DNA from 2 places in the Hylemonella sp. GW821-FHT10B10 genome. Region 1 is predicted to be linked to the other one. Evidence: predicted binding sites of a transcription regulator. Region 1 holds the regulator's gene; the other holds the start of a gene.
The links. Region 1 encodes NrdR, which represses ribonucleotide reductase genes. Its sites were predicted from a motif close to CACNANATNTNGTG; they were not measured.

Region 2: the regulator NrdR is predicted to act here: its motif matches at 2,500-2,513, upstream of AC07NT_RS15935 (ribonucleoside-diphosphate reductase subunit alpha).

The regions. Positions count from the first base shown of each region.
Region 1 covers NZ_JBWKNN010000001.1:879,795-885,517, reverse strand. Annotated here, with positions in the region: gene AC07NT_RS04370 (transglycosylase SLT domain-containing protein) at 69-872, shown strand; ZMP/ZTP riboswitch at 911-1,047, shown strand; gene glyA (serine hydroxymethyltransferase) at 1,083-2,327, shown strand; gene nrdR (transcriptional regulator NrdR) at 2,337-2,786, shown strand; gene AC07NT_RS04355 (type IV pilin protein) at 2,794-3,240, opposite strand; gene AC07NT_RS04350 (pilus assembly protein) at 3,237-5,723, opposite strand, start outside.
Region 2 covers NZ_JBWKNN010000004.1:30,516-36,238, forward strand. Annotated here, with positions in the region: gene AC07NT_RS15920 (two-component system sensor histidine kinase NtrB) at 1-130, shown strand, start outside; gene AC07NT_RS15925 (sigma-54-dependent transcriptional regulator) at 127-1,605, shown strand; gene ampD (1,6-anhydro-N-acetylmuramyl-L-alanine amidase AmpD) at 1,634-2,230, shown strand; gene AC07NT_RS15935 (ribonucleoside-diphosphate reductase subunit alpha) at 2,609-5,509, shown strand; gene AC07NT_RS15940 (ribonucleotide-diphosphate reductase subunit beta) at 5,636-5,723, shown strand, end outside.

The DNA of each region.
Region 1 (5,723 bases):
GACTGCGGTCTGGTTCTGTGCATAAACCACAGCCCCAGACCCGGCACCACGCGAGATGAGGAAGTGCTATGACAGCGTTTCAAGAAATGGGCCAAGGCCTGCGATCCGTCGCACGCCAGATCTCCCAGGTCTTCTTCGCCACCATCCACAACAGCTTTGCGCTGTTGGGGCTGGCCGTTCTTTTTGCCACCATTGCCCTGGTGGCCCGTCCTGAGCTGCGCCGGGAAGGTGAAGTCCAGTTGATGGACTGGCTCCAGAACCGCCAAACCGAAACTGCAGGCATCGAGCCTGAGCCGGAAGCGGTGGAGCGCGCCACGGCGGCTCACCCGCACGACCTGCCCAAACAGCAGGCCGCCGTGGCCTATTGGCTGAGCAAAAAGTACCGTGTGGCCCCCGAACCCGTTTCGGCGCTGGTCATGGAAGCGTATGAAATCGGCCGCCGAACGGATATCGACCCCCTGCTGCTGCTCTCGGTCATGGCCATCGAGTCCAGCTTCAATCCCTTTGCGCAGAGCCCGGTCGGGGCCCAGGGCCTGATGCAGGTCATGACCCGTGTGCACAGCGACAAATACGAGGCGTTCGGCGGCAAGCTGGCGGCCTTTGATCCGGTTGCCAACCTGCGCGTTGGCGCCCTGGTGCTGCAGGAATACATCCGGCGCTCCGGCTCCATCGAGGGGGGGCTACGCATTTACGTCGGAGCGGCCAACCTTCCGGATGACGGGGGCTATGCCAACAAGGTACTGGCCGAACACTCGCGCCTGGTACAGGTGGCCGCCGGACGTGCGGTCCCCACCCAAACCGTCCAGCCCATCCCGGTGACGGCGCCGGCCAAGCCGGCCGCGTCCGACACCCTGGTCCTGCTCAATTCCTGACTTCCTGCCTGAGCCCGGCGGTTGCTCTCCGCTACACTAGCTGGGCACGCAACTGGCGATAGGCGCGTCTGCCCCCCGGGGCAGGCGACGCTGACGTGGACCCACCACTGGGAAGCGTGCCGCGAATGGGACGACAAACCCATCCCGTGTTCAGCCGTTCGCCTGGGCAGCCCCCACCCCACCGGGGGACACCTGTTTATTCCGACCGCCATGTACAACCGCAACATCCTCGTCGAACAGACCGACCCCGAACTCTGGGCAGCCATCCTGGCCGAGAACGCCCGCCAGGAACACCACATCGAGCTGATCGCCAGCGAGAACTACGCCTCGCCTGCCGTCATGGCTGCACAGGGCACCCAGCTCACCAACAAGTACGCCGAGGGTTACCCGGGCAAGCGCTACTACGGCGGTTGCGAACACGTCGATGTGGCCGAGCAGCTGGCCATCGACCGTGTCAAGGCCATCTTCGGTGCCGACGCCGCCAACGTGCAGCCGCACTGCGGAGCCTCGGCCAACGAGGCCGTCTTCCTGGCCTTCCTCAAGCCCGGCGACACCATCATGGGCATGAGCCTGGCCGAAGGCGGTCACCTGACGCACGGCATGGCGCTTAATATGAGCGGCAAGTGGTTCAACGTCGTCTCCTATGGCCTGAACGCCAAGGAAGAAATCGACTACGACGCGATGGAGAAAAAGGCGCACGAATCGAAGCCCAAGCTCATCATCGCCGGCGCCTCAGCCTACAGTCTGCACATTGACTTCGCACGTTTCGCCAAGGTGGCCAAGGACGTGGGTGCCATCTTCATGGTGGATATGGCGCACTACGCCGGCCTGATTGCCGCGGGCGTCTATCCCAACCCCGTACCGCATGCCGACGTGGTGACCTCCACCACACACAAGAGCCTGCGTGGCCCGCGCGGCGGCATCATCCTGATGAAGGCCCAGCATGAGAAAGCCATCAACAGCGCCATCTTCCCCGGCCTGCAAGGCGGCCCGCTCATGCACGTCATTGCAGCCAAGGCCGTGGCCTTCAAGGAAGCGATGGACCCGAGCTTCAAGTCCTACCAGCAGCAGGTTGTTAAGAACGCGCAGATCGTGGCCGAGACGCTGACCCAGCGCGGCCTGCGCATCGTCAGCGGTGGCACGCAAAGCCACGTCATGCTGGTGGACCTGCGCTCCAAGGGCATCACGGGCAAGGAAGCAGAGGCCGTGCTGGGCGCCGCCCACATGACCATCAACAAGAATGCCATCCCGAACGATCCCGAGAAGCCCATGGTTACCAGCGGTGTACGCGTCGGCACACCAGCCATGACCACCCGCGGCTTCAAGGATGAGGAGGCCCGCATGACGGCCAACCTGATCGCCGACGTATTGGACAAGCCGCGCGACGAGGCCAATATCGCCGCTGTACGCGCCAAGGTCAATGCGTTGACAGCGCGCTTCCCGGTCTACAGATAAGCCCGATCAATGAAATGCCCCTTTTGCGGACACTCCGAGACCCAGGTTGTCGAGACCCGGATCTCGGAAGACGGGGATTTCATCCGCAGGCGCCGTCAGTGCGGTGCCTGCGACAAGCGTTTCACGACCTACGAACGGCCTGACGTCAACTTCCCATCCATCGTCAAGAAGGATGGCCGGCGTATCTATTACGAACGTCCGAAGCTGCTGGCCTCCATGCAGTTGGCGCTGCGCAAGCGGCCAGTCAGCACCGAACAAATCGACAGTGCCATCGAGCGCATCGAGGAAAAACTGCTCAACCTCGGCCTGCGCGAAGTACCTTCCACGCGTATCGGTGAGCTGGTCATGCGCGAGCTCAAGAAACTGGACAAGGTAGCCTATGTACGCTTTGCCAGCGTCTATCGGAGCTTTGAGGACATTGACGAGTTCAAGACCCTGGTCGACGAAGTAAGGCGCTAGGACCCGCTCATCGGTTCCAGCAGTAGTTGACATCCTTGCGACCTGACGCCCCCTTCTGCCCAAGGCTATCCAAGGTCAGTGTGCCGCAATCGCTGTCGGTCCAACCGGAAGGTACGGCCGACAAGCTGAAAGAGTTGGCCGTGGCACTGGTCAAAGAAATGGCATAGCGGGGGTTCCCCTCCTGCGGCGACACCTGCAACCGCGCGGGCAAGGCAGGAGGATTATTTGAAGCATCCAAGAACTTGAAATTCGCCGAACGGTAGCGCTCCATGAACTGGGCAGCTTCCAGCAACACGGTCTTGGCATTGGCTCGATAACCACGCTGTATATAACTTGTATATGCCGGTAGGGCGACTGCGGACAGGATACCGAGAATGGCCACCACGATCATCACTTCGATCAGGGTAAAACCGTGTGCCTTCCGAGGCCTCTCCAGAGCGCCGATTTTTATCATTTCAGTTGCCTCCAAATCTGCCGGGTGATGGTAGGTACTGCAACCGCTCCAGGCGTCAAATTGATGCCCAGCACGCGGGTCATGCCCGGAACCCCATTGATCGTAACAGTCTGCGTGCCACCGGCGATGGTACTGAAAGAGGATGTCGGAGGCGAGCTGACATTAAAGACCGTTTGACTGATATACAAAGTGGGCGCACGGGATTCAGACAGGACGAATACGCCACGCGGTGAGCCACCGACAATTTTGATGGAGTTCTCACCCAGACTCTGGAACGCATTGGCCGCACCACCAGTGGCTGGATTGATCGCAGTGATCCAGGTGTCAAGGCCCGCATTGCACTCGTCGGCGCTGGGGACAATGGATGTGAACAAGAAAGCATCGACGACGCCCGTCTGTGTATAACGCACAGGAGGAGCAATCACCCGCTCACCCACCGCCAGACCCGTGCCCGTCAATGGAACGACCCAGCCTTTCTTGCCACTGATCAGCCACCAAGCGGTACTCGGGGTTGAAACGGTTCGACGGTCTGTCGTCCCACCCGTCATGGCGATCGTCATGGACGACAGGGAACTATCGCCAGAGATTGAAGGCGAAGTGGAGAGCGTGTACAGCAGGTCATCAAACACTCCGTAAAGCGCCTGAACGGTTGTATCGGAGGCATCGGCCGAATCAAGGTACCGCCCCGTGCCGAAGTAAATCATCTTGCCGGCAGGCGCCCCCGTCGGTGAATTTCCGATCTTGATTTCTGCCGTGATATTTCGACCAGAAGGCGGCTGGAAGACCCAGGCGCCACTGCACCACGGACCGCCCACAGCAGGTGCCGTACAGGTCGTCGAACTGGTCGACAAATCGAAGCGCCAGATATTTCCTTTGTAATCGGCGCCGTATACATACTCGATCGTGTCTTGGTCCCCAGATGTTTTACGGACTGCCTCGATAGAGCTGATCCCATTACCGGTGACCGTGTTATTTGTATCCAGCACCTTGATGATCGAACCATTGTCCAGACGGACCACAAACAATTTAGCCGTTCCGGTCGTGCTGTTGTAGCCGTTGCCAAAAATCGCAACCCAGATGCCATTCGGCAATTTCCCGATGGCAGGGCGGCTCATCACGTTGCCGAAGGCATTGAGATCGGCCCCACTCAGGGTGGAGCTGTTGATTTCCCAGAGCACGTTGTTCGCGGTAAAGGTCTTTGAACTGGCATTGATGGCAAATACCGTCTTGGCCCCCGCGCCGCCTGCGGCAACCACTGCCGTCCGCCAACTGGCCGTAGCGTCACCTGGAACAGCAATCTTGGCGTGCCCCATGCCGATAGCGCCATCGACCGTGAAGCGATGCTGGTAACCTGGGAAGCTCAGGTCCGACATTTTCGTGCGTGCGGCCTGCGGCATGAAACCGAACAACTCGACCCCGCCCGCTGCACTGGGATCCGCATCGAAGATATGGAGGAAACCGTCATTGGCCCCTACCACGATCGTCTCAAAGTTCAGGCTAGCCACATAGGGGGCATAGGTCGAGTCACTCGCGGTGTAACCATAGTCGCGCGTCGTGATGATCTGCGGGTCGGAGTTCACGATATCGCCCAACACGGAACCGAATTCCGCTCCGGCGGTAGTACCACGGTTACGGTAAGTACCACCCTTGCGCTCTTCGTTCGCCTTGTCTCCCAGCAAATAACTATAACGACTGGAATCCAGGAAGTCATTCTGTTCTGCCGTCGTCAGGGAAGCCCAGGTGGAAGGCAGCAGTTGGACAGGGGTGTTGGTCCCGCCTCGGCCGAGGTAAAGATTGCGGGCGGAGGGCGCACCCAACTTCGATGCGGCCTCCCAGGCAGGCGTATCCGAAGCCGTGCCGTTGACCGACGAAACGGGGAAGGCATAAAGACGCGAGGACCAGGTCAGGGAGTCATAACTGGCCTGGTAGATGGCTGCCGAGCCCAGACTGCGCTGGCCAACGCCAACCACACTGGTACTCGCCACGGCAGCCAGGGCTGCTGCGGCACGGAAGGCCTTGCCCATCTGGACCGGCAGGTCCGAGGGGTTGGTGATCTTGAAGTAGTTGGTCGGATCACCGTTGGTATCGAACACACCGGCACCACCGTACTTGGCCGCATACCAGAGCGGATCCTTGGGCACATATTCGCCGCCGCTGCCGGACCCCAGCGTGAAGGTGCGTGTGACCGAACGGGCCAAGCGAACGGTATTGGCGGGCACACGACCGGTGGACGGAGCCGGGTCTTGGCCAGGACGCGTGTCGAGATAATAGACCGGGTTGTCAGTCTGATCGGCCACTTCCAGGTACACGCCGTCCTTGGTGGTGCCTGAAATGATGTAGCCCATGTTCTGCTGGATCGAGCCGGCCTCATAGTAGCTGTCCAGTTGGACAATCAGACTACCAGACGCGTCGACGGAGAGGGTGTAATAAACGTTCGCGTCCGCCTCGTTGTCACCGCCCTGATCCATGTCGGAGAAACTGGC
Region 2 (5,723 bases), on a different contig from region 1:
CGCCATCGGCTATCACCGCGCCCGCCGCATTGCCCGCGACACCCTCATGGACGGCAACGAATTTTTCATCACCCTGCGCCTGGCAGCGCCCGTTCCGCGGCCCGGTGTACGCACGAACGCTGCGCCATGACCACGCCAGCCACCACTGCCAGCCCGCACATCCTGGTCGTCGATGACGAACCCGATCTGCGCACGCTTTACGAGTTGACGCTGCTGCGCGAGGGCTACCGCGTCGATGTGGCGGAGACCGTGGCCGACGCCTGGAATCACCTGCAGGAACAGCGTTATGCGGTGCTGATCACCGACATGCGGTTGCCCGACGGCCTGGGCATCGAGCTGATCCAGCGCCTGCGTGCCCAGCAGCGCAACGAGCGCTGTGTGGTCATCACGGCCTACGGTTCGGCGGAAAACGCCGTGGAGTCCCTCAAGGCCGGCGCCTTCGACTACCTGACCAAGCCCGTCGATCTGCGCCAGTTTCGTACCGTCATCGCCTCGGCCGTGCAGGACGCCCCCCCGCACCGGGCCGTTGAGGTACCGTCGCCCGCCCCCTCCAGCTCGCGCGCAGAGCCCCCCACCTCGGCCGCCGATGCGGCCCTGAAGCGCCTGGTGGGCAACTCGCCTGCCATGCGCCAGGTGCGCGAGCGCATCCTCAAAGTGGCCCGTAGCATGGCCCCGGTATTGGTATGTGGTGAGTCCGGCACGGGCAAGGAGCTGACGGCCCAAGCCCTGCACGCAAGCAGCCACCGCGGCGCGGGCCCTTTGGTGGCCGTCAACTGCAGCGCCATCCCGGAAAACCTGCTCGAGACCGAATTCTTCGGCGTGCGCAAGGGCGCCTACACCGGAGCCAATCAGGATCGTGAAGGCTATTTCCAGGCCGCGTGCGGCGGCACCCTGTTTCTCGACGAAATCGGTGACCTGCCCCTGTCCATGCAATCCAAGCTGCTGCGGGCCATCCAGGAACGCTGCGTGCGGCCCGTCGGCGGCACGCAGGAAGAGACCGTGGACGTGCGCATCGTCAGCGCCACCCACAAGAACCTGGCGCGCGAGGTTCAGGAAGGGCGTTTCCGCCAGGACCTCTACTACCGGCTCAACGTCATCGAGATCGATATCCCGCCACTGCGCGAGCGCCGTGAGGATCTGCCTGCGCTTTGCGAAACCCTACTGGCACGCATCAGTCGGGAGTCCGGCCTACCGGTGCCCCGCTTGCACCCCGAAGCATTGGCGCAATTGGCCAAGCACCCTCTGACCGGCAATGTGCGTGAGCTGGAAAACCTGCTGCACCGCGCCATGGCGCTCAGTGAAGGCGGCGATCTGAGCTTCGACAGCATCGACACCACACCAGACATCCTGGACCCGGCAGCTTCGGATCTGTTGCCCACCGTGCCCGGCGTGCTGCCCCCCACGTCAGAGCACCCGGCCCTGCCTGCCGACCTGCAGGGCCATCTGGACCGCCAAGAACGCGACATCCTGATCAAGGCGCTGCAGGAAACCGGGTTCAACCGCACGGCAGCAGCGGCCAAGCTGGGCCTGAGCCTGCGCCAGATCCGCTATCGGATCGCCCGCCTGAACATCGACACGCCGCAGGGCAACGATTCCGGGGCATGAACACCACCCGGCCGCCCGAAAGTGCCCCATGAGCAAACCACCTGCTCTGGCACACGACCGCCTGTGGGACGGCGGCTGGTACCGCTACGCGCACCGACTGGATTCGCCCAACTTCGGGCCACGCCCACCGGGGTCTGCGGTGGACCTGATCGTCATCCACTCCATCAGCCTGCCACCAGGGCAGTACGGTGGCGACGAGGTACAACGCCTGTTCACCAACACCCTGGACTGGAACGCCCACCCCTACTTCAAGAGTATCGAGGGTATGCAGGTCTCCTCGCACTTTTACATCCGCCGCAACGGCGAGCTCTGGCAGTTCGTGAGCTGCGAAGACCGTGCCTGGCATGCCGGCGTGTCCAGCTACCGCGGGCGCGAGAACTGCAATGACGATTCGATCGGCATCGAACTCGAAGGCCTGGAAGGCAACACCTTCGAGGCTGAACAGTACGAAACCCTGGGCAGCCTGTGCGCTGCCCTCGGGCAACGCTACCCGGTACAGCACATCGCCGGGCATGAGCACGTGGCGCCCGGTCGCAAGGCCGACCCCGGCCCCGGCTTCCAGTGGCCGGAGTTGCGGCGATCCCTGGGCTGGTCATCTCGGTACTTTCCCGAAGACGACGCCTGAGCCACGGGCCCGTGCCCGGCCTCCGCAACAGGGCTTGGAAACCGGTTCGCGCACCCGATGCACGTCCACATGCGGCCCATGCGGCCAAATGCCTTGGAAGGCCGCATGCGTTCTTGTTTTTCATGCGCATGTGCACGCCTTTCAAGGGCTGCGCTACGGTTCTCTTCGCTGCAAGCAATGGCATGCCCGGCGTACTTTTTTATGCACCTTGTCGAGGGAAACGTATCGGCGGCGCTACACTACCGGTAGTGGCTTGTAATCGCAGTTGACCCCATATATAGTGTTTTCTGCTGCAACGCACACCCTGCGAAATGCACCCGCAAGCCGGACCAAAAGCCGAACAGAACCAACAACAGATTTGCTGACGACGAGGAAATAATGCAAACAGCCTTGAACCCCGCCACCCCCGCCCTGCACACCGGTGTCCTGACCATGCAAACCCAGGAAAACACGGCCGCCACGCCACTCAATAATTACCAGATCATCCGCCGCAATGGCGCCGTCGTGCCCTTCGAGCCGAGCAAGATCGCCGTGGCCATGATGAAAGCCTTCCTGGCCGTGCACGGCACCCAGGGGGCGGCCTCCGCCAGCGTGCGCGAGGTGGTGGATGCCCTGACGCAGAACGTGGTGCGCGCGCTCATGCGCTCGCGCCCGGGCGGCGGCACCTTCCATATAGAAGACGTGCAAGACCAGGTCGAACTGGGTCTGATGCGCGGCGGCCACCACGAGATCGCCCGCGCCTACGTGCTCTACCGCGAGCGCCGCACCCAGGAGCGCGCGCAGCAATCCGCCCAGGCTACGCCGAAAGCCCCTTTGCTGCACGTGCTCGATGGCAACCAGCGCGTTGCGCTGGACCTGGGCCGCTTGCAGCAACTGATCGAGAATGCCTGCGCCGGACTGGGCGCTGACATCAAGCCCGATCCCATCATGGCTGAGACCATGCGCAATCTGTACGACGGCGTGCCGATCGACGAGGTCTACAAGGCCTCCATCCTGGCCGCCCGTACCCTGATCGAAAAAGACCCGGACTACACCTACGCCACCGCGCGCCTGCTGTTCCACACCATCGCCCGCGAAGTGCTGGGCCGTGACGTGCCCCAAGCCGGCATGGGCCAGGCCTATGCCGACTATTTCCCCGACTTCATCAAGAAGGGCGTGGACAACGAGCTGCTGAACCCGGACATGCTGCAGTTCGACCTCAAGCGCCTGGGCGCCGCGCTCAAGGCCGATCGCGACCTGCAATTCGACTACCTGGGCCTGCAGACCCTGTACGACCGCTATTTCCTGCACGTGCGCAAGAGCCGTATCGAGCTGCCGCAAGCCTTCTTCATGCGCGTGGCCATGGGCCTCTCGCTGGGCGAGATCGACCGCGAGGCGCGTGCCATCGAGTTCTATGAAGTACTGTCCTCCTTCGACTTCATGTCCTCCACGCCCACGCTGTTCAATGCGGGCACCCTGCGCTCGCAGCTCTCCAGCTGCTACCTGACCACGGTGCCGGACGACCTGGACGGCATCTACGAATCCATCAAGGAAAACGCCCTGCTGTCCAAGTTTGCCGGCGGCCTGGGCAACGACTGGACTCGCGTGCGCGCCCTGGGTTCCCATATCAAGGGCACCAACGGCGAGTCGCAGGGCGTCGTGCCTTTCCTCAAGGTGGTCAACGACACGGCCGTGGCGGTGAACCAGGGCGGCAAGCGCAAGGGCGCGGTCTGCACCTACCTGGAAACCTGGCACCTGGACATCGAAGAGTTCCTGGAACTGCGCAAGAACACCGGCGACGACCGCCGCCGTACGCACGACATGAACACGGCCAACTGGATCCCCGACCTCTTCATGCGCCGCGTGATGGAAAAGGGCGAGTGGACCCTGTTCTCGCCCTCCGACGTGCCGGACCTGCACGACCTGTTCGGCACCGCCTTTGAGAAGGCCTATGTGGTCTACGAAGAAAAAGCCAAGCGTGGCGAGATCAAGCCCAGCAAGACGGTGCCGGCCACCGACCTTTGGCGCAAGATGCTCTCGATGCTGTTCGAGACTGGCCACCCCTGGATCACCTTCAAGGACGCCTGCAATGTGCGCTCGCCCCAGCAGCATGCCGGCGTGGTCCACTCCTCCAACCTGTGCACGGAAATCACGCTCAACACCAGCGATACCGAAACCGCCGTCTGCAACCTGGGCTCGGTCAACCTGCGCCAGCACCTGAAGAACGGTGCCATTGACCAGGAGAAGCTGAAGAAGACCGTGTCCACCGCCATGCGCATGCTGGACAACGTGATCGACATCAACTACTACGCTGTCAAGAAGGCGCGTGACTCCAACCTGCGCCACCGCCCCGTGGGCCTGGGCATCATGGGTTTCCAGGACGCGCTGTACGAACTGCGCATCCCCTACGCCAGCCAGGCCGCTGTGGAATTCGCCGACCAGTCCATGGAAGCCGTCTGCTACCACGCCTACTGGGCCTCGACCGAACTGGCCCGCGAGCGCGGCCAGTACTCCAGCTACAAGGGCTCGCTGTGGGATCAGGGCATCCTGCCGCTGGACACCCTGGACCTGCTGACCCAGGCCCGCGGTGGTTATGTGGAAGTGGACCGCTCCGCCACCCTGGACTGGGAAGCCCTTCGCAAGAAGATCGCCCGTGACGGCATGCGCAACTCCAACTGCGTGGCCATCGCACCGACCGCGACGATCTCCAACATCATCGGTGTGGACGCCTCGATCGAGCCCTGCTTCGGCAACCTCTCGGTCAAGTCCAACCTGTCGGGCGAGTTCACCGTGATCAACAGCTACCTGGTACGCGACCTCAAGCGTCTGGGCCTGTGGGACGACGTGATGGTCATGGACCTCAAGCATTTCGACGGCTCGCTGGCCCCGATCGACCGCGTGCCGCAGGAGGTCAAGGCCCTGTACGCCACAGCCTTCGAAGTCGAAACGCTCTGGCTGGTGGAGGCAGCGGCTCGTCGCCAGAAGTGGATCGACCAGGCCCAGTCGCTCAACATCTACATGGCCGGCGCTTCCGGCAAGAAGCTGGACGATACCTACAAGCTGGCCTGGCTGCGCGGCCTCAAGACCACCTACTACCTGCGCACGATGTCGGCCACGCATGCCGAGAAGTCCACCGTGACAGCCGGCCGTCTCAATGCGGTCTCCTCCGGCGGCGCAGCGAGCGGCGGCATGAGCGCGCTTGAAGCAGCAGCGGCTGCAGCGCAAGCACAGATGGCCACGGCAGCGACCGACATCAAGTTCTGCGCGATCGACGACCCGGGCTGCGAAGCCTGCCAGTGATCACACCGGACTGTCGCGGCAGCTTCATGCTTGCGATGTTATTGAGCAACAAAAATAAGCGGCGATGTGAATGAATACTTTCCATTTCACGTCGTCGCTCTCATAATCCGCTGATTGGAACCTCTTATGTTGTCCTGGGACGAAGAAGTCAAGCCCACATCGTCAATGTCTTATGCCGGCGCTGCCACCAGCAGTCGCCCGACTGAGCTTCCCT